One region of the Hydrogenophaga sp. 70-12 genome, then DNA from elsewhere that is predicted to be linked to it. Evidence: predicted binding sites of a transcription regulator. Region 1 holds the regulator's gene; each other region holds the start of a gene.
What was found. Region 1 encodes FNR, which switches genes on or off when oxygen is low (the NO sensors DNR and NnrR bind a similar motif). Its sites were predicted from a motif close to TTGATNNNNATCAA; they were not measured.
Positions count from the first base shown of each region.

Region 1 (3,672 bases):
CGCGTCGGCCGAGAGCGAGGCCACCAGCAGCGCCGAATAGAGCAGACCGCAGGGCATGAGCGCCCAGCCGAAGCCCAGCACCCAGGGCGCGCGCGGGCCCAGGCGGGCGATGGCGGGTTTCGCGCGGCGCCAGATGCCCTGGCCCATGCCGTCAACCCACGCCGGCTGGCGCGCCCGCCAGAGCAGCCAGGCGCCCAGCAGCAGGGCCGCGACGTGGAACATGGTCCACAGCGGCCGGATCACCTGCGTGTGCGCGCCCAGCCAGGCCAGCCCCTGCACCGAGCCCGCCGCCAGCGCTCCCACGCTGGCGTAGCCAGCGACGCGGCTGAACTGGAACGCCAGCAGCGCGCGCGTGCCGCGCTCGCCGGCCACACGGCCGATGCCCGCGCAGGCCGCGCCGCACATGGCGATGCAGTGCGGCCCACCCACCAGGCCCATGAGCAGCGCCGTGATCAGCAGTGAACCGGACATCGGTGCGCTCAGAGAATCCTTGAAAACCGCGCGCGGTCCTGGTCGGCCTGCAGGTGGCGGTCGAACACCATGGCGATCGCGCGCACCAGGTACCAGCCGGTTTCGGTCACCTGCACGCCCTGCTCGTCCATGGTGACCAAGCCCTCGTCCACGAAGGGCTCGAGCGCGCGCAGCTCGTTGGCGAAGTAACGGCGACTGTCGATCAGGTGCCCCAGGTCGATGGCCTCGAACTGCAGTTCGCCCTGGCACATCAGGGACATGATCACCGCACGGCGCAGCACGTCGTCGCGCGTGAGCGCCAGGCCACGCACGATGGGCAGGCGGCCCTGGTCGAGCAGGTCCACGTACTCGTCCAGGGTCTTGGCGTTCTGGCTGTAGGTGGCGCCCACCCGGCCGATGGCCGACACACCGAGCGCGATGAGGTCGCAATCGGGCTGGGTGCTGTAGCCCTGGAAGTTGCGGTGCAGCCGGCCCTGGCGCTTGGCCACGGCCAGGGCGTCGTCGGGAAGGGCGAAGTGGTCCATGCCGACGTAAACGTAGCCCGCCGCGCGCAGGATGTCCAGCGAGGCCGATAGCATGGCCAGCTTGTCGGCCGCGCCCGGCAACTCGGCCGCCACGATGCGCCGCTGCGGCTTGAAGCGCGCCGGCAGGTGCGCGTAGGCGTACAGCGCCACGCGGTCCGGCCGCAGGGCCTGCAGCTGCGCCAGCGTGCGCCGGAAGGACTCGGGCGTCTGCAGCGGCAGACCGTAGATCAGGTCCACGTTGACCGACTCGAAGCCGATCTGCCGCGCCGCGTCGACCAGCGCGAACACCTGCTCGGCCGGCTGCACGCGGTGCACGGCCTTCTGTACGGCGGGATCGAAGTCCTGCACACCGAAGCTCAGGCGGTTGAAGCCCAGGCGGTGCAGCGCGCGCAGGCGTTCGGCGCTCACGGTGCGCGGGTCCACCTCGATGGAGTACTCGCCGCCCGGCGCGAGCGCGAAGTGGCGCCGCAGCATGGCCATCAGGTCTTCCAGCTCGGCATCGCTCAGGAAGGTGGGCGTGCCGCCCCCCAGGTGCAGCTGGGACACCGACTGGCCCGCGCCCAGGTGCTCGATCTGCAGGTCCAGCTCGCGCGAGAGGTGGCGCAGGTACTCGGCGCCGCGCGAATGGTGTTTTGTAATAACTTTGTTGCAAGCGCAGTAGTAGCACACCGATTCGCAGAACGGGATGTGCACATACAGCGACAGGGGCAGCGCCATCGACCCGGCCCGCCGCTGTCCCAGCGCCAGACGGTAGTCCTGCTCGGTGAAGGCCTCCACGAAGCGGTCGGCCGTGGGATAGGAGGTATAGCGCGGCCCCGGAACGTCGAAGCGACGCAGCAGTTCATCGGGGATCACATGGCTCACGGCGGGTCCTTCTGGCATGGCCCCACTGTGCCGGCTGGCGGGCCCAGACGCCTTGATCCTGGTCAAGCGGCTCTGTGATCCCGAACCCAAAGGGGTATGCTCGCTCCCTGTCATGCACTCAGGAACGACGCACATGGACGCGCAACGCATCAAAGTGGCGTGCTCAAGCTGCAACCTTCGCGAACTCTGCCTGCCCATGGGCCTGAGCGCAGAGGAAATGGGCCAGCTCGACACACTGATTTCCTCCCGCAAGCGCGTCAAGCGCGGCGAAGCCCTGTTCTCCGTCGGCGATCGCTTCACCTCGCTCTACGCCGTGCGCTCGGGCTTCTTCAAGACCTGCGTGACCACCGCCGACGGGCGCGACCAGGTCACGGGTTTCCAGATGGCGGGCGAGATCATCGGCCTGGACGGCATCGTGAGCGACCACCATGCCTGCGACGCGGTGGCGCTGGAAGACGCCGAGGTCTGCGTGATGCCCTTCAACCAGGTCGAAGAGCTGTCGCGCCAGTTCACCCCGCTGCAACACCACGTGCACCGCATCATGAGCCGCGAGATCGTGCGCGACCACAGCGTGATGCTGCTGCTGGGCAGCATGCGCGCCGAGGAGCGGCTGGCGGCCTTCCTGCTCAACCTGGTGCAGCGCCTGCAGGCGCGTGGCTTCTCGCCGTCCGAGTTCAACCTGCGCATGACGCGCGAGGAGATCGGCAGCTACCTGGGCATGAAGTTGGAGACGGTGAGCCGCACCTTCTCCAAGTTCGTCGACGACGGCATCATCGACGTCAAGCAGCGCTACGTGCACATCAAGGACACCGAGGCGCTGCGGCGCATCGTCAATCCGCAGACCTGCTCCTGAGCGCTTCCTGCGGCGGCAAGGCCAGCCACAGGCTCAGGCTGCAGGCGACGGCCGTCACCGCCCAGAACACGAAGAAGGCCACCGTGTAGACGGCGGGGCGCGACCAGTCGAGCGCGACGCCCTGCCAGTGCAACTCGCCCGGGTCCACCACCGCGAACACCAGCATCTCCAACACGCCGGCCATCAGGAATGACGGCCAGCCCACCCACATCCAGCGGCGGCCCATGTCAGTGGCCACCCTCGCGGACCACGGGCGAGGCCGCGTGGTTGCGCGCCTGGTGCGCGGGCTGCAGGCCGATCAGCGCCTCGTCGCGCTGCGGGCCCTGCAGGCGGCGTGCCTGCTCCAGTGTGGCCTGGTAGGCGGCCTTGTCGAGCACCGGGTCGGCGCCCTCGATGGCGATGACGGCGGTGCCGATGGCCGCCACCACCACCACCAGCGGCCCGCCCACCACCAGCCACATGGGGCCCACGCGCCACCAGGGCTCGGGCGCGTCGGTGCTCATCGGATCGGGGTTCATGGGGTCTCCTGCGAAAGCGTCATCGGGGAACGAGGAAGGTGCTCTTCTCACGCACCCGCACGCGCTCGTCCTGGGCGGCGCGCACTTCGAACTGGATGGGGTGCGAGCCGCTCGCGGCCACGCCGGGCGGCACCTGGACCCGCGCGGCGACGGCGCGCACCTCGGCGGGCGCCACCTCCACACGATCGCCAGACGCCAGGGCGATGCCCGGCAGGCCCTCCACGCGCAGTTCGTAGGTCTGCGCCACCTCGGTGGCATTCATGATCTGCAGCCGGTAGACGTTCTCGACGCGGCCTTGCTCCACCTCGCGCGCCAGCGCGCCGCGGTCGCGGATCACGTCCACCTTGAGCGGCGTGCGCAGCCAGAGGCTGCCCAGCACCGCCAGCGACACCGCCAGCAACACGCCGCTGTAGACCAGCACGCGCGGGCGCAGGGCGCGGCG
Region 1 is NZ_MKSS01000023.1:299-3,970, forward strand. It holds gene BGO22_RS01705 (sulfite exporter TauE/SafE family protein) at 1-471, opposite strand, end outside; gene hemN (oxygen-independent coproporphyrinogen III oxidase) at 480-1,877, opposite strand; gene fnr (fumarate/nitrate reduction transcriptional regulator Fnr) at 1,993-2,712, shown strand; gene BGO22_RS01720 (hypothetical protein) at 2,690-2,938, opposite strand; gene BGO22_RS01725 (hypothetical protein) at 2,940-3,230, opposite strand; partial or broken gene BGO22_RS01730 (FixG Ig-like domain-containing protein) at 3,250-3,672, opposite strand, start outside.

Region 2 (7,739 bases), on a different contig from region 1:
GGTGGTGCGGACCCGCCCACATGTAGGTAAAGATCAGCGCCCAGAAGTGCACGATGGACAGCCGGTACGAATACACCGGGCGCTCGGCCTGCTTGGGGATGAAGTAGTACATCATCCCCAGGAAGCCGGCCGTGAGGAAGAAACCCACGGCGTTGTGGCCGTACCACCACTGCACCATCGCGTCCTGCACGCCCGCGTAGGCCGAGTAGCTCTTGGTGAGGCTCACCGGCAGGGCCGCGCTGTTGACGATGTGCAGCAGCGCCACGGCCAGGATGAACCCGCCGAAGAACCAGTTGGCTACGTAGATGTGGCGCACCTTGCGCAGGCCGATGGTGCCGAAGAACACCACCGCATACGCCACCCACACCAGCGCGATCAGGATGTCGATCGGCCACTCGAGCTCGGCGTATTCCTTGCCCTGTGTCATGCCCATGGGCAGCGTGATGGCCGCCAGCACGATGACCACCTGCCAGCCCCAGAAGGTGAAGGCGGCCAGACCGTCGGAGAACAGCCGGACCTGGCTGGTGCGCTGCACCACGTAGTAGCTGGCGGCGAACAGGCCGCAGCCGCCGAAAGCGAAGATGACCGCGTTGGTGTGCAGCGGTCGCAAGCGGCCGTAGCTGAGCCATTCGATGCCCAGGTTGAGGGCCGGCCAGGTGAGCTGCGCGGCGATGATCACGCCGACGAGCATGCCCACCACGCCCCAGAAAACGGTGGCCAGGGCGAACTGCCTGACCACCTTGTCGTTGTAGACCGTGGGGTCGGCGGATGCCTTGTTGTTGACGGCCATGCGGATACTCCTCTCGATGTTGCACCGGGAGTGTCCCGGCCCGGCGGCCGGACCGGCTTGACCTAGGTCAAGCCGGTGTCATTCCTCGTGGAGGATGCGTTCGCCTTCGCGCTCGACGCCGTCGAACTGGCCCGACTGCAGCGCCCACCAGAACACGCCGATGACGCCAAAGACGATGAGGACCGACAGCGGGATCAACAGGTACAGGACATCCATGGCGACTCAGCCTTTCGGTGCGGGTTCGGGGCGGCTCAGGCGCCAGGCGTTGCCGATGACCAGCAGCGAGCTGGCGGCCATGCCCAGGCCAGCCAGCCAGGGCGGCATCCAGCCGATCAGCGCCAGCGGCACGCAGACCGCGTTGTAGAGCGCCGCCCAGGCCAGGTTCTGGCGCACCACGCGCCGCGTGCGCCGGGCCTGCAGCAGGCTGTCCACCACGTCCATCACGCGCCCGCCCTGCACCACGGCGTCGCTGCGCGCCTGCGCCAGCGGCGCGGCGCGGCCGAGCGCGAAGGACGCGTCGGCCCAGGCCAGCACGGGGCCGTCGTTCAAGCCGTCGCCCACCATGGCGACGCGCCAGCCTTGGCGCTGCAGGGCCTGAACCTCGGCCAGCTTGCGCTCGGGCGTGGCCTCGGCCAGCACATGGTCCACGCCCACGGCCTGGCCAATGCGGTGGGCCTGCGAGGCGCGGTCGCCCGACAGCAGCCATGTCTGCATTCCCAGGGCGCGCAGGCGCTGCACGGCCACGCGCGCGTCCTCGCGCAGGCCCTCGCTGAGGGTGATGGTGGCCAGCCAGCCGTGCTCGTCGACCAGGTAGGTGCGCGGGCCTTCGGCGTCGTGCTCGGGCATGGCGCCGGTGAACAGGGGCGAACCGAGCTTGAGCCAGCGACCGTTGGCCAGGCGCGCGGAAATGCCCTGCCCCGGCTCCTCGTGCCAATCGAACAGGGGCTCGTCGGCCGGCGGAGCCGCCGCCGCGACGGCGCGCGCCACCGGGTGCAGCGAATCGCGCGCCAGCGCGGCCGCCAGCGCCAGCACCTGGGAGCGGTCGGCGCCGCTGCGCAGCAGCACCTCGCGCAGCATCAGGTGCTCGCGCGTCAGCGTGCCGGTCTTGTCGAACACCACGGCGTTCACCGAGGCCATGGACTCCAGGGCCTGCAGGCGGCGCACCAGCACGCCGCGGCGTGCCAACGCGCCGGCCGAGGCCAGCATGGCCGCCGGCGTGGCCAGCGACAGCGCGCAGGGACAAGTGACGATGAGCACGGCCACGGCGATGGCCAGGGCGCGCGAGGGATCGACCTGCCACCAGGCAAAGGCGGCGGCGGCGGCGGCCAGCATCACCAGCACCAGGAAGGGCCCGGCGATGCGGTCGGCCAGCACGGCCAGACGCGGCTTGTCGGTGGCGGCGCGCTCCATCAGCCGCACGATCTGGGCGTAGCGCGTGTCCACGCCCACGCGGTCGAGCCGCAGGCGCACCGGCCCGGCGAGGTTGAGGCTGCCGGCCACCAGGGCATCGCCGCAGCGCCGCGTCTGCGGGCGCGCCTCGCCGGTGAGCAAGGCCTCGTCGACCGAGGCGCGCGCGTCGAGCAGCACGCCGTCGCCAGGGAAGGCCTCGCCGGCGCGCACCCAGACCACGTCACCGGCCGCCAGCCGGCGCACCGAGACGGTTTCGCGCGCGCCGTCCGCGCGCTCGCGCTCGCAGGTGGCGGGCAGGCGGTTGATCAGCGCGTCCAGCGCGCCGGCCGTGCGCTGGCGCAGGCGCGCCTCCAGGTAGCGCCCGCCGAGCAGGAAGAACACGAACATCGTGAGCGAGTCGAACCAGACCTCATGCCCCCAGGGGCCGCTGGGGTCGAAGGTGGCGGCCGAGCTGGCGAGGAAGGTGACCAGGATGCCCACGGACACCGGTGTGTCCATGCCGACGCGGCGGGCCTTGAGATCGGCCCAGGCGCGTTCGAAGAAAGGGCCGCTGGCGAAGAACACCACCGGCAGGCTGATGACCCAGCTGGCCCAGCGCAGCAGCTGTTCGATGTCGGGCGGGATGTCGCCCGGCGCGGCCACGTAGGCGGGCCACGCGTACATCATCACCTGCATCATGCAGAAGCCGGCGACGAACAGGCGCCACAGGGCCTGGCGGGTCTCGCGCAGGCGCTCGTCGATGGACAGGGCCTGCTGCAGCGGCAGCAGGCGGTAGCCGCGGTCGCCCACGCGCCGGGCCACTTCCGACAGGCGCACCCGGTCGGGGTCCCAGCGCAGCTGGAGGCGGCGCGTGCCGGCGTGCACGCGAACCAGTTCCACGCCGGGCACGCTGTCCAGCGCGGACTCGATGGTGTCGGCGCAGGCCGCGCAGTACATGCCCTGCACCACCAGCACCGACTCGCGCTGCGCGTCCACCCCGTCCACGGGCTGGGTGAACGCGGCCTGCTCGACGGGGTCGTCGAGCACGGCGAAGTCATCGGTGACCGTGAGGGGGCCCCGGTGCTCGCTCGACCAGGTGGCGGAACTCATGGGGGCGTAGGGTACTCGCAAAGGCTGCGCCATCCCCTTGACGCAGGTCAAGCCGGGCGGTGCCGCCCGGGGGTAGCCTGGGGCTCCGTTTCATCATTCCATGAGGAGAAGAACCATGTACAAGCGCATCCTCGTCGCCACCGATGGCTCCAAGCTGTCCCAGAAGGCAGTGGAGCACGCCCTGTCCCTGGCGGACCTGACCGGGGCCGAAGTGGTGGCCCTGAAGGTGGTGCCGCGCTACCCGCAGACCTATTTCGAAGGCGGCGTGACCCTGGCGGCCTCCGAGGTGGCCCGCATCGAGAAGCAGTGGCAGACGGACGCCATGGACGCGGTGAACGCGGTCAAGGCGGCCGGGCAACTGCTGGAAGTGAAGGTCAAGCCGGTCACGGCCAAGGGTGACCTGATCGCGGAAGCCATCATCGCCACGGCCAAGAAGCAGAAGTGCGACCTGATCGTGATGGCCTCGCACGGGCGGCGCGGCATCAAGCGGCTGCTGCTCGGCAGCGAGACGCAGCAGGTGCTGACGCACTCGCACACGCCGGTGCTGGTGCTGCGCTGAGCCAGGCGCGGGCGCCGCCGGGCGCCCGCCCCCGCCTTCAGGCGAACAGTCCCTTGTACTGTTCGCGCAGCAGGTTTTTCTGCACCTTGCCCATGGTGTTGCGGGGCAGTTCGCTCACCACGAAGCAGCGCTTGGGGATCTTGAAGTTGGCCAGCCGCGCCTTCAGCGCCCCGATCAGCACCTCCGGGTCCGGCGCGCCTTCCGGGCGGGGGATCACGATGGCCACGCCCACCTCGCCGAAGTCGGGGTGCGGCACGCCCACCACCGCGCTCTCGGCCACGCCGGGCATCTCGTTCAGCGCACCCTCGATCTCGGCCGGGTAGACGTTGTAGCCGCCCGAGATGATCAGGTCTTTGCTGCGCCCCACGATGGTCACGTAGCCGCGCTCGTCGATGCGGCCCACGTCGCCCGTCTTGAAGTAGCCGTCGGTGGTGAACTCCTCGGCCGTCTTCTCGGGCATGCGCCAGTAGCCCGCGAACACGTTGGGCCCACGCACCTGGATGCCGCCGATCTCGCCCGTTTCCACCGGACGGCCCGCCTCGTCGACCACGCGCAGGCTCACCCCCGGCAGCGGGAAGCCCACCGTGCCGCCCCGGCGCTCGCGCTCGCCGTTGTGGCGCTCGTCGGGCGCGTAGGGGTTGGAGGTGAGCATGATGGTCTCGCTCATGCCGTAGCGCTCCAGGATGGTGTGGCCCGTGCGTTCCTGCCATTCGTTGAAGGTCTCGATCAGCAGCGGCGCCGAGCCCGAGACGAACAGCCGCATGCCCGCCACCCGTTCCCGCGTGAGCGCGGGCTCGGCCAGCATGCGCGTGTACAGCGTGGGCACGCCCATGAACACGGTGGCGCGCGGCAGCAGGCCAATGACGGCCTTGGGGTCGAATTTGTTGAGCCACAGCATGGCGCTGCCATTGATGAGCGCGCCGTGGATGGCCACGAACAGGCCATGCACATGGAAGATGGGCAGCGCGTGGATCAGCACGTCGCCCTTCTGCCAGCCCCAGTACGACTGCAGCACGCGCGCGTTGCTCAGCATGTTGCCGTGCGTGAGCATGGCGCCCTTGCTGCGCCCCGTGGTGCCGCTGGTGTAGATGATGACCGCGAGGTCGTCGGGCCCGCTGTGCGCCACGGCGTGGGTGTCGGCGTGGTGCGAGGCGCGCTCCAGCAGCGTGCCGCCGCGGTCTTCGCCGAGCGTGAACACGTGGCGCGTGCCGGCCTTGAACGCGATCTTGCTGACCCAGCCGAAGTTGGCCGGGCTGCACACCACCACGGCGGGCTCGGCATTGCCCACGAAGTACTCGATCTCGCCGGACTGGTAGGCGGTGTTGAGCGGCAGGTACACATGGCCGCTGCGCAGCACCGCCAGGTAGAGGATGAGGTTCTCGACCGACTTCTCCACCTGCACCGCGATGCGCGAGCGCGCCGGCAGCCCCAAGCCGTCGATCAGGTTGGCCAGCATGGCACTGGCGCGGTCGAGGTCGCGCCAGCTGTAGCACAGGCCGTCGCTGGCGCCACCCACCACCTCCACGGCGGTGGTGTCCAGGTCGGCGGGGAAGGCCGCGCGCAGCGCGGCGTAGAGGTTGTGGTTCTGCGGGTTCATGGAGGGACTCAGAAGGCGGGCGTTCGCTTGTCGAGAAAGGCGGCGATGCCTTCCCGGTGCTCGGCGTGACCGGCGTAATCGTAGGCGCTGTCGAGCAGCGCGTCGGCGGGCGCGCCGCCGGCCAGGGCGCGCAGGGTGCGCTTGTTCAGCCGAGCGGCCTCGGGGGAGAGCGTGGCCATGCGCCGTGCGCGCGCCAGCACCTCCTCGGCCAGCAGGGCTTCGGGCACCACGGCGTGCAGGAAGCCGCGCGAGAGCATGGTGGGCGCGTCCAGCACGGCCGCCTGCAGCAACATCTCGCGCGCGCTGGCCAGGCCTGCCTCGCGCGCCACCAGCTCGGCCTCGCGCGGGGCCATGGGAAACCCCAGGCGCGCGATGGGCGCGCCGAAGCGGGCCGAGGCACTGGCCACGCGGATGTCGCAGCAGCTGGCGATCTCCACGCCCGCGCCCATGCAATGGCCGTCGATCATCGCGATGACGGGCTTGTCGCAGGCCAGCAGCGCGGACAGGCCGCCCCAGACCTCGCGCTCGTGGAAGTCGCGCAGGCTGGCCTCGTCGAAGCGGAAGCCGGGGTACTCGGCGATGTCGCCGCCCGCGCAGAAGTGGCCGCCCTCGCCCGCCACGACCAGCGCGCGCACCTCGGCGCGCGCGGCCACGGCGGCCAGGGCTTCGGCGAGTTCGCGCCACATCGCGCGCGACATGGCATTGAACTTCGCCGGGCGGCGCAGGGTCAGGCGCGCGATGGCGCCGTCGATGGCCAGGTGCAGTCCGTCGGCGGGCAATCCATCACTCCAGCTTGGCGCCCGAGGCCTTGACCACCTGGGCCCACTTGCGCACCTCGGCGCTGACGAACTGGCCGAAGGCCGGGCCGGTGATGTCGGGGAACTCGGCGCCCTGGGCAGCCCACACGCCCTTGGCCTCGTCGGTGCTGCAGGCCTTGCGGATCTCCTCGATCGCGCGCGCCTGCGCGTCGGCCGGCGTGCCCTTGGGCGCCCACACGCCGTACCAGGTGGTCACGTTGTACTGGGGCAGGCCCACCTCGGCCGCGCAGGGCACGTCGGGGAAGGCCGGGTTGCGCTTGGCGCCCGACACCATCATGGGCTTGATGCGCCCGCCCTTGATGTGGCCGGCCGAGGAGCCCAGGCCGTCGAACATGACGTCCACGTTGCCCGCGATCAGGTCGGCCAGCGCCGGGCCGGCGCCCCGGTAGGGAATGTGCGTGATGAAGGTGTTGGTCTGCTGCTTGAACAGCTCGCCCGCCAGGTGGTGCGAGGTGCCGCTGCCGGCCGAGGCGTAGTTGAGCTTGCCCGGATTGGCCTTGACCTGCGCCAGGAAGGCCTTGAAGTCGGGTGCGGTGATGTTCTTGGGGTTCACCACCACCACCTGCGGCACGCTGGCCACCAGGATCAGCGGCACCAGGTCGGTCTCGATGTTGTAGTCCAGCCTGGGGTACATGCTGGGCGCGATGGAGTGGTGCACGGCGCCCATGAACAGGGTGTAACCGTCGGGCGCGGCCTTGGCCGCGATGCTGGCGCCCACGGTGCCGCCGGCGCCGCCGCGGTTGTCGATGACCAGCGCCTTGCCCGACAGGCGCGCGAACGAGGCCGCCATGGGGCGCGCGAAGGCGTCGGTGCCGCCGCCGGCCGGGAACGGCACGACCATGGTCACCGGGCGCGAAGGCCAGGTCGATTGCGCGCGCGCGACCTGGCTGCCGATGGGGCCGAGCACGGCGCTCGCGGCAGCGGCGCGCAGCAGCGCGCGCCGTTGGATGGGCTGGTTCATGTGGTCTCCTTGGTGGTTATGAAGCCGACGCGACCTGGCGCCCAGGTCCGCGTCAACGGTACAGGGCCTCGACGGCCCCGCCTATCGGGACTTTTCCCGCTGCCAGCATGGCCCTGTGCTTGTCCAGGCGCCGCAGATCGTAGAGGTAGTTCACCATCAGGCCGAAGGACTGCTTGTTGCCCTTGGCCGAAGGATCGCCGCCCCAATGGATGCGCTCGATCCGCGCGCCGTTGCCCAGGTGGAATCGCGCCACCGGGTCCAGCGGCTCGCCGTTGCGCAGCTCCTGGCCCAGGTAGCGCGCGGTCCAGGCGAGCAGGGCCTGGCGCTCGGGCGCCTTCTCGTCGAGTTCCGTCCAGCGCTCCCAGGCGGCGAGCAGCTCGGGCGGGGCCTGCCGGGACAGCCAGGCGCGCAGGCCCGGAATGGGCGACAGGGTGGCGAAGGTGCGCAGGCGCGGAAACTCCTCTTTCAGCGTCTCCACCACGCGCTTGATCAGCGAGTCGCCGAAGCTCACGCCG
Region 2 is NZ_MKSS01000166.1:2,628-10,366, reverse strand. It holds gene ccoN (cytochrome-c oxidase, cbb3-type subunit I) at 1-790, opposite strand, end outside; gene ccoS (cbb3-type cytochrome oxidase assembly protein CcoS) at 869-1,006, opposite strand; gene BGO22_RS10085 (heavy metal translocating P-type ATPase) at 1,013-3,289, opposite strand; gene BGO22_RS10080 (universal stress protein) at 3,405-3,848, shown strand; gene BGO22_RS10075 (malonate--CoA ligase) at 3,886-5,445, opposite strand; gene BGO22_RS10070 (enoyl-CoA hydratase/isomerase family protein) at 5,454-6,224, opposite strand; gene BGO22_RS10065 (Bug family tripartite tricarboxylate transporter substrate binding protein) at 6,229-7,224, opposite strand; gene BGO22_RS10060 (malonyl-CoA decarboxylase) at 7,277-7,739, opposite strand, start outside.
Region 2: the regulator FNR is predicted to act here: its motif matches at 3,327-3,340, upstream of BGO22_RS10080 (universal stress protein).

Region 3 (7,739 bases), on a different contig from region 1:
GGCATCGGCACCACGCTGTCGGGCAATCCGCTGACCCTGGCCGCGCTGGAGGCGGCGCTCACCCACCTGCACACCGAGGCCAACTACGCGCACATGCTGGCCATCGCCGCGCTGCTGCAGGACGGCCTGCTCAAGCGCCTGCACGCCGCCCACCGGCCCTGGACCGTGACGCGCCTCGGCGCCCGCCTCGAGCTGCAGTTCATGCCGCGCACCCCGCGCCAGGCCCAGGACGTTCGTGAACACGCCCAGGGCGCGCTCGAATCCTTCACCCACCTGTTCATGCTCAACCGCGGCGTGCTGCTCACGCCCTTCCACTGCATGATGCTTGCCAGCCCGGCCACCACGCCCGCCGACGTGGAACGCCTGCTGTCGGTGTTCGACGAGCTGCTCGCGGCGCTCGCCACCTGAACCTCAGCCCACGCCCACGGGTGAGGGCGCGAGCCGCACGATGCGCGTGAACAGGCGGTCAAAGGCCGGGTCGCGCTGGCCCTCGGGGCTCAGCGGGTCCACATGGCTGGAGAAGGCGGCGTCCAGCGCGCGGCGGTCGGCTTCGTCCAGCAGTTGCTCCGCCGCCGGCAGCACCACCTGCTCCTCCAGCTTCATGTGGGCCAGGTAGAAGCGCACGTAGGCCTGGGCTTCGTCCACGAAAGCCTGGCGCCGGGGCTCGCCCAGGTACTCCCAGGCCATCAGCAGGTGCACCAACTCGCGCACGCGGTCCTCGCCGCCCATGTGCTCCTTTTCCAGGCGCTGGATGGTCTCCAACGTGTGCGGCGCGGCGCGCGCCACGCGTGGAAACAGCAGGTCCGACTCCTTCGGGTGGTGCAGCTTCTCGGGAAACTCGCCGATGTAGAACAGCATGGCCCGCAGCACATCGAAGAAGCGCTCGGGGCCATCGGTCTCGGGGCCTCGATCGATCATCACCAGCATCGAGCGCAGCATCGCCGACAGGCTGGCGTGTTCGTCCCGGACGGTGCGCAGGGCGTCGGATTTCATGGCGGATCTCCTCGAGGGTGGAACCCGCGCAGCTTCCCACGCGACGCCCGCACGCGCCTTGATGCAGGTCAAGGCCTCCGCGCCCCAAAACCGCGCGCTTGACCTTGACACCGTGTCAAGCTTGAGAATGCTTCTATCCCAACACAGGAGCCTCTCCATGAACCAGACCTTTACCGTGCAAGGCATGACCTGCGGCCACTGCGAACGCAGCGTCACCAACGCCATCAAGCAGATCGACCCCCAAGCCGAGGTGCGCATCGACCGGCCACAGAACCGCGTCGAGGTGCACAGCAGCCAGTCGCGCGAGAAGATCGCTGCGGCCATCCGCGAAGAAGGCTACGCGGTGGCGGCCTGATGGACACCCGCACCACCGCCTGGCCAGTCAACATCGGCCAGGCCGCGCAGCTCAGCGGCATCTCGCCCAAGATGCTGCGCCACTACGAAGGCCTGGGCCTGCTCGGCGAGGTGCGGCGCACCGACAGCAACTACCGCCAATACGCCGAATCCGACGTGCACACGCTGCGTTTCATCCGCCGCGCGCGCGACATGGGCTTCACGCTCGACGAGATCCGCGACCTGGTGAACCTCTGGCACAACCGGCGGCGCAGCAGCGACACCGTCAAGCGCATCGCGCAAAAGCACATCGGCGACCTGGCCGAGCGCATCGCCGCCCTGGAAGCGATGCGCCGCACCCTGGAAGACCTGGTGGTCCGCTGCCCTGGCAACGACCGGCCCGACTGCCCCATCCTGGACGACCTCGGCGGCGGCGCCGACAAGGATCTTTACAAGAACCACACAGAGCCTGCCACTTTGCTGCACAGATCCCGCCCACAGTGAGACCCACGCCACCAGCCGGTGGTCCCACCGTACCAAGGAGTGCCCATGAAACCCTCGTTCAGCCGCCGCGCCTTTGCCGTCACCGCCGCTGCCACCGCCATCACGGCCCTGTCCTTCACCGCCGTCGCCCAAGGCGTCGGCGCGCCGGCCCAGCCGGCCCCCGCCGCCAGCGCCGCCCAACCCCAGGCGCAAGCCCCCCGCCACGACCCGCAGCGCCACGCCCAGCGCATGGAGCGCCTGCAGCAGCGCATGGCCGAGCACCAATCCCGCCTGAAGGACAGCCTGCAGCTGCGCCCCGAACAGGAAGCGGCCTGGAACGATTTCGTCGCGAAGATGAAGCCCACCCCCCGGCCTGCGGGTGAACGCCCCAACCGCGAGGACTGGGCCAAGCTCAGCACGCCCCAGCGCCTGGACCGCCTGGACGCCCTGAAGGCCGAGCGCGACCGCCAGGTGGCGCAACGCCACGATGCGATCCGCCGCTTCTACGCCCAGCTCACGCCCCCGCAGCAAAAGGCCTTCGACGCGCAGCGCGGCATGGGCCTGGGCGGCATGCGCCATGCGGGCCATCGCGGCCCCATGGAGCGTTTCGACCGCATGGGGCACGGCGGCCAGGGCTTCAAAAGCCATGGCGAACCGCGCCAACCCCGCCTCTGACTTCTTCCTACTGAATCAATTACTTAAATTAGTGGTAGTAGATAAGGGGCGCTGTCTTCTGTGGACAAGCGCCCCTTGTCCTTTGGCGACAAGGATTTTTCGATCCTGACAAGTCTGTGTGAAGCACCCGGCCAAACGTGAACCCCGAATGGGGACAAACCGCGAATGCCCGCCGTTCCTGTGGACAAGTCATGGCTTGTTCCAGAATTACCCACAGCTTTGTTCCAAAGTCTGGTGACAGTTGCTCACGAAAGGCCTCGGCACCCGCTGCTACACTGCGCGGCTTTCGCCCGCCCGCCTTTCGCAATGCCCGTGTCCCTCGGCGGCCAAGCGCCCGCCAGCTTCGATCTCAAGAGCGTTCACCTGCCGCTGCTGGCGCTGCTGCTCAAGTCGGGCGACATGGAGTTGCTGCGCCGCGAGTTCGGCCAGCGCTACGGCGACCAGCCCGAGTTTTTCGACCACGACCCGCTGCTCATCGACCTGCAAGGCCTGAGCGGCGAGCAAGCCCTGCCCGACCTGATGCAGGTGAGCGAGTTGCTGCGCGCGCACCGCCTGCGCCCGGTGGCCGTGAACGCGGCCAGCGAGGCCCAGCGCGCCGCCGCCCAGGCCGCCGGCCTGCCGCTGGCCGACGCGCCGCTGCTCACCCGCCAGGGCCACGCGCCGGCGCCGTCCGCCAGTGCGGCCCCGGTGGCCGTTGCGCCGCCTCCGCCGGTGCCCGCGCCGGGCGCCCTGGTCATCGACAAGCCCCTGCGCTCCGGCCAACAGGTCTACGCGCGCGGTGGCGACCTGGTGGTCATGGCCATGGTGAACCCAGGCGCGGAGGTCATCGCCGATGGCCACATCCACGTCTATGCCCCGCTGCGTGGCAAGGCCATGGCCGGCGCGCGCGGCCACGCGCAGGCGCGCATCTTTTCCCTGGCCATGGCGCCCGAGCTGATTTCCATCGCGGGCGTCTACCGCACCAGCGAGGTGCCGCTGCCGCAGGCCCTGCTGGGCCGGCCCGCCCAGGTGCGCTTGCACAGCACTGCCGACGGCGACCGCCTCGTCATCGACGCCCTGTCCACCTGAAACCGAACCACCGAATCCACGGAGCCATTCCATGACCCGAATCGTCGTCGTCACGTCCGGCAAGGGCGGGGTGGGCAAGACCACCACCAGCGCGAGTTTTGCCACCGGCCTGGCCCTGCGCGGTCACAAGACCGCGGTCATCGACTTCGACGTCGGCCTGCGCAACCTCGACCTCATCATGGGCTGCGAGCGCCGCGTGGTCTACGACCTGATCAACGTCATCCAGGGCGAGGCCAACCTCAACCAGGCGCTCATCAAGGACAAGCAGGTCGACAACCTGTACATCCTGGCCGCCAGCCAGACGCGCGACAAGGACGCCCTCAACCAAGACGGCGTCAAGCGCGTGCTCGACGAGCTCTCGGGCATGGGCTTCGATTACATCGTCTGCGACTCGCCGGCCGGCATCGAATCCGGAGCGCTCATGGCCATGCACTACGCCGACGAGGCCCTGGTGGTGACCAACCCCGAGGTGTCCAGCGTGCGCGATTCCGACCGCATCCTGGGCATGCTCTCCAGCAAGACGCGCCGCGCCATCGAGGGCAAGGAAGCCATCAAGGAGCACCTGCTCATCACGCGCTACAACCCCAGCCGCGTGGCCGACGGCCAGATGCTCTCGCTGCAGGACATCCAGGACATCCTGCGCATCCCGCTGATCGGCGTGATCCCCGAGAGCGAATCGGTGCTGACCGCGTCCAACCAGGGCACGCCGGCGATCCACCTCAAGGGCAGCGACGTGGCCGAGGCCTACGGCGACGTGATCGACCGCTTCCTCGGCAAGGACAAGCCGCTGCGCTTCATCGAAGCCGAAAAATCCGGCTTCTTCAAGCGCCTGTTCGGAGGGAAATAAGGCATGTCCCTGCTGTCTTTCCTGCTGGGTGAGAAGAAAAAAACCGCTTCGGTCGCCAAGGAGCGCTTGCAGATCATCCTGGCGCACGAGCGTTCCGGTCGCAGCGCCGCCGAGCCCGACTACCTGCCCGCGCTGCAGCGCGAGCTGGTGGCGGTGATTGGCAAGTACATCCGCATCAATCCCGACGACATCAAGGTCCAGCTCGAGCGCCAGGACAACCTCGACGTGCTCGAGGTCAAGATCGAGCTGCCCGAGCACCGTTGAGCCCAGGCCGGTAGAATTCTCAGGTTTCGCGCGCTCCTCAGCGCGCCCGCCCGGACTCCCGCCCCGGGCCTGCCGCTGGCCATCGCCCTGATGGCCTTTTTCACGCTCCCCTGCCCCGTGGCCGCCCGGCGGTCGCGCGATGGCTTGTTGGCGCGTGGCCGTCTCTGGAAAGGAACCGCATGGCCAAGGAAGAACTGATCGACATGATGGGTATCGTCAACGAGGTGTTGCCCGACACGCGTTTTCGCGTCACCCTGGACAACGGGCACCAGCTCATTGCCTATTCCGCCGGCAAGATGAAGAAGAACCACATCCGCATCCTCGCGGGTGACCGTGTGTCGCTGGAGCTGTCGCCCTACGACCTGACCAAAGGCCGCATCAACTTCCGCCACCTGGAAGGCCGAGGCCCGGCGACGCCGCGCCGCCGCTGAGACCAGGAAAGTCATCAGCATGTCACGGTCGGGCCGTACAGCGCCCGATCGGCGGCATTCAGCGCACCGCCTGATCGGCCGAGAACATGGCCAGGGCTCCACCGGAGCCGCCGTGTTCGAGGTCAACCATGTTGGTGCGTTTCCCCCGCTTGTCTGGCCGGTGCCCGGCCCGTTCGGTGCTGGTGCTGGCGCTGGGCCTGCCGCTGCTGGCCCTTGCCGCCCCGGATGGGGCTGCGCCCCCGGCGCCGGCCACCCCAGCGGCCCAGATCTGGATCAACGTGGGCGGCTTTTCGCGCCACTTCGACCGCAGCAAGTACCACAACGAGCGCAACTTCGGCTTCGGTATCGAGTGGCGCACTTCGCCCGAGTTGTCGTACATGGCCGGTGTGTACGACAACAGCGTCGGCAAGCATTCCCAGTACCTGGCGGCCAACTGGCAGCCCTGGAGCCTGGGCCCGGTCAAGCTGGGCGCGGCGGTCGGCCTCATGAATGGCTACCCGGCGATGAAGCGCGGCGGCACCTTTTTCGCCGCCCTGCCCATGGCCTCCATCGAAGGCCGGCGCTTCGGCGTCAACCTGGGTCTCATTCCCTCGATGAAGGACGTGGACGGCGCGGTGGTGCTGCAGTTCAAGCTGCGCCTGCACTGAATCGGGCCCGGGCGGCGACCCATGGCCGCGCGGGGCCGACCGCCTGGCGCTAGCATTACCGGCTTCGCCTTCCACCGAGCATCCACCATGGAATTCGCCACCTGGCTCGCCTTCTTCGCCGCCTCCTGGGCCATCAGCATCTCGCCGGGCGCGGGTGCCGTGGCCGCCATGAGCGCCGGGCTCTCGCACGGTTTCCGCCGCGGCTACCTCACCACCCTGGGCCTGGTGCTGGGCATCTGGACGCAGATGCTGGTGGTCTCGGTGGGCCTGGGCGCGCTGGTCACGGCGTCCAGCACCGCCTTCCTGGTCGTCAAGTGGGCCGGCGTGGCCTACCTGGTGTGGCTGGGCATCCAGCAATGGCGGGCGCCCGCGCGGCCCCTGGCCAGCGGCGACGAGGCGGCCACCAGCCGGCGCGCGCGCGACCTCATCGCGCGCGGCTGGATCATCAACGCGCTCAACCCCAAGGGCACGGTCTTCCTGCTGGCCGTGGTGCCGCAGTTCCTCGACCTGGCGCAGCCGCTGGCGCCGCAGTACCTGGTGATCGGCCTGACCCTGGGCTTCACCGACCTGGTGGTGATGGCGGGCTACACGGCGCTGGCCGCACGCCTGCTGCGCACGCTCAAGTCGACCGCGCACATCCGCGCGCTCAACCGTGTGTTCGGCACGCTGTTCGTGGTCGCGGGCGGCCTGCTGGCGATGTTCAAGCGCAGCGCCTGAGCGCCGCCCCGCCGCTCAGTGCAGCTTCACCAGCGGCGTCGCGCGCTTCACCAGGAAGCGCGCCACCGCCAGCGTGGCCGTGCGCGCCGTGCCCAGCACCGCCTGGTGGTGCATCAGGTGCAGGCTGGTGTACATCACCCGCGCCAACAGGCCCTGCACGAACCAGCTCGGGCCGAACAGCTTGCCCATGAGGCTGCCCACCGAGCTCTGGGTGCCCAGCGACACCAGCGAGCCGTGGTCGTGGTAGCGGTATGGCGCCTGGCCGGGCGGGCGGCCTTCGGCCAGCTGGCGCAGGCGCTTGGCCAGGTAGCTGGCCTGCTGGTGCGCCGCCTGCGCGCGCGGTGGCACGAGGCCGCCACCCGGCAGGACGCAGGCCGCGCAATCGCCCAGCGCATGGATGGCCTCCTGGCCCTTCACGCGCAGGTCGGGCTCCACCTCCACCTGGCCTGAGCGGGTCACCGGCAGACCCTGCTCGCCCAGCAGCGCCGGCGCCTTGATGCCCGCGGCCCAGACCACCAGGTCGGCGGGAAAGCGGCGGCCCTCGGTGTCGGTCACGGCGTCGGGCGCCACGCCGGCCACGCGGCAGGACGTGACCACGTTCACCGCGCGTTCGCGCAGCAAGGCCGTGGCCGAGGCCGACACGCGCTCCGGCAGCGGCGCCAGGATGCGGTCCGCGCCCTCGATCAGGGTGAGCTGCACGTCGCGCAGGCCGTCGAGGCGGCGAAAGCCGTAGCGCGTATGCACCTGGCTGGCCTCGCGCAGCTCGGCCGCCAGCTCCACGCCGGTGGCGCCGCCGCCGATGATGACCACGCGCACCGCCGCCTCCACGCCCGCGCTCTTGCGCAGTTCGGCCGCCGTCAGCAGCTTGAGCATGCGCTGGCGGAAACGCTCGGCGTCGGCCGGCTGGTTGAGCGACATGGTGTGCTCGGCCGCGCCGGGCACGTTGAAATGGTTGGCGGTGCTGCCCAGCGCCAGCACCAGCTGGCCATAGACCAGCGTGCGCTCGGGGATGAGCAGCTCGCCGTGCTCGTCGTGCACGGCGTCCACGGTGATCATCCGCTGCCCGGCGTTCAGGCCCTTGAACGCGCCCAGGCAGAAGGTGAAGCGGTTGTCGTGCGCCAGCATCTCGTACGACAGGCCCTCCTGGTGGATGTCCAGCGTGCCGGCGGCCACCTCGTGCAGCGAGGGCTTCCAGATGTGGAAGAGCTGGCGGTCGACCAGGGTCACGCGCTCGGGGCCCAACTGACGGCCCAGCTTGCAGGCGAGTTCCAGGCCGCCGGC
Region 3 is NZ_MKSS01000085.1:406-8,144, forward strand. It holds partial or broken gene BGO22_RS05445 (aminotransferase class III-fold pyridoxal phosphate-dependent enzyme) at 1-408, shown strand, start outside; gene BGO22_RS05450 (hemerythrin domain-containing protein) at 412-993, opposite strand; gene BGO22_RS05455 (heavy-metal-associated domain-containing protein) at 1,151-1,348, shown strand; gene cueR (Cu(I)-responsive transcriptional regulator) at 1,348-1,830, shown strand; gene BGO22_RS05465 (Spy/CpxP family protein refolding chaperone) at 1,876-2,484, shown strand; gene minC (septum site-determining protein MinC) at 2,791-3,552, shown strand; gene minD (septum site-determining protein MinD) at 3,584-4,399, shown strand; gene minE (cell division topological specificity factor MinE) at 4,403-4,663, shown strand; gene infA (translation initiation factor IF-1) at 4,843-5,094, shown strand; gene BGO22_RS05490 (hypothetical protein) at 5,223-5,741, shown strand; gene BGO22_RS05495 (LysE family transporter) at 5,829-6,458, shown strand; gene BGO22_RS05500 (NAD(P)/FAD-dependent oxidoreductase) at 6,474-7,739, opposite strand, start outside.
Region 3: the regulator FNR is predicted to act here: its motif matches at 1,052-1,065, upstream of BGO22_RS05450 (hemerythrin domain-containing protein).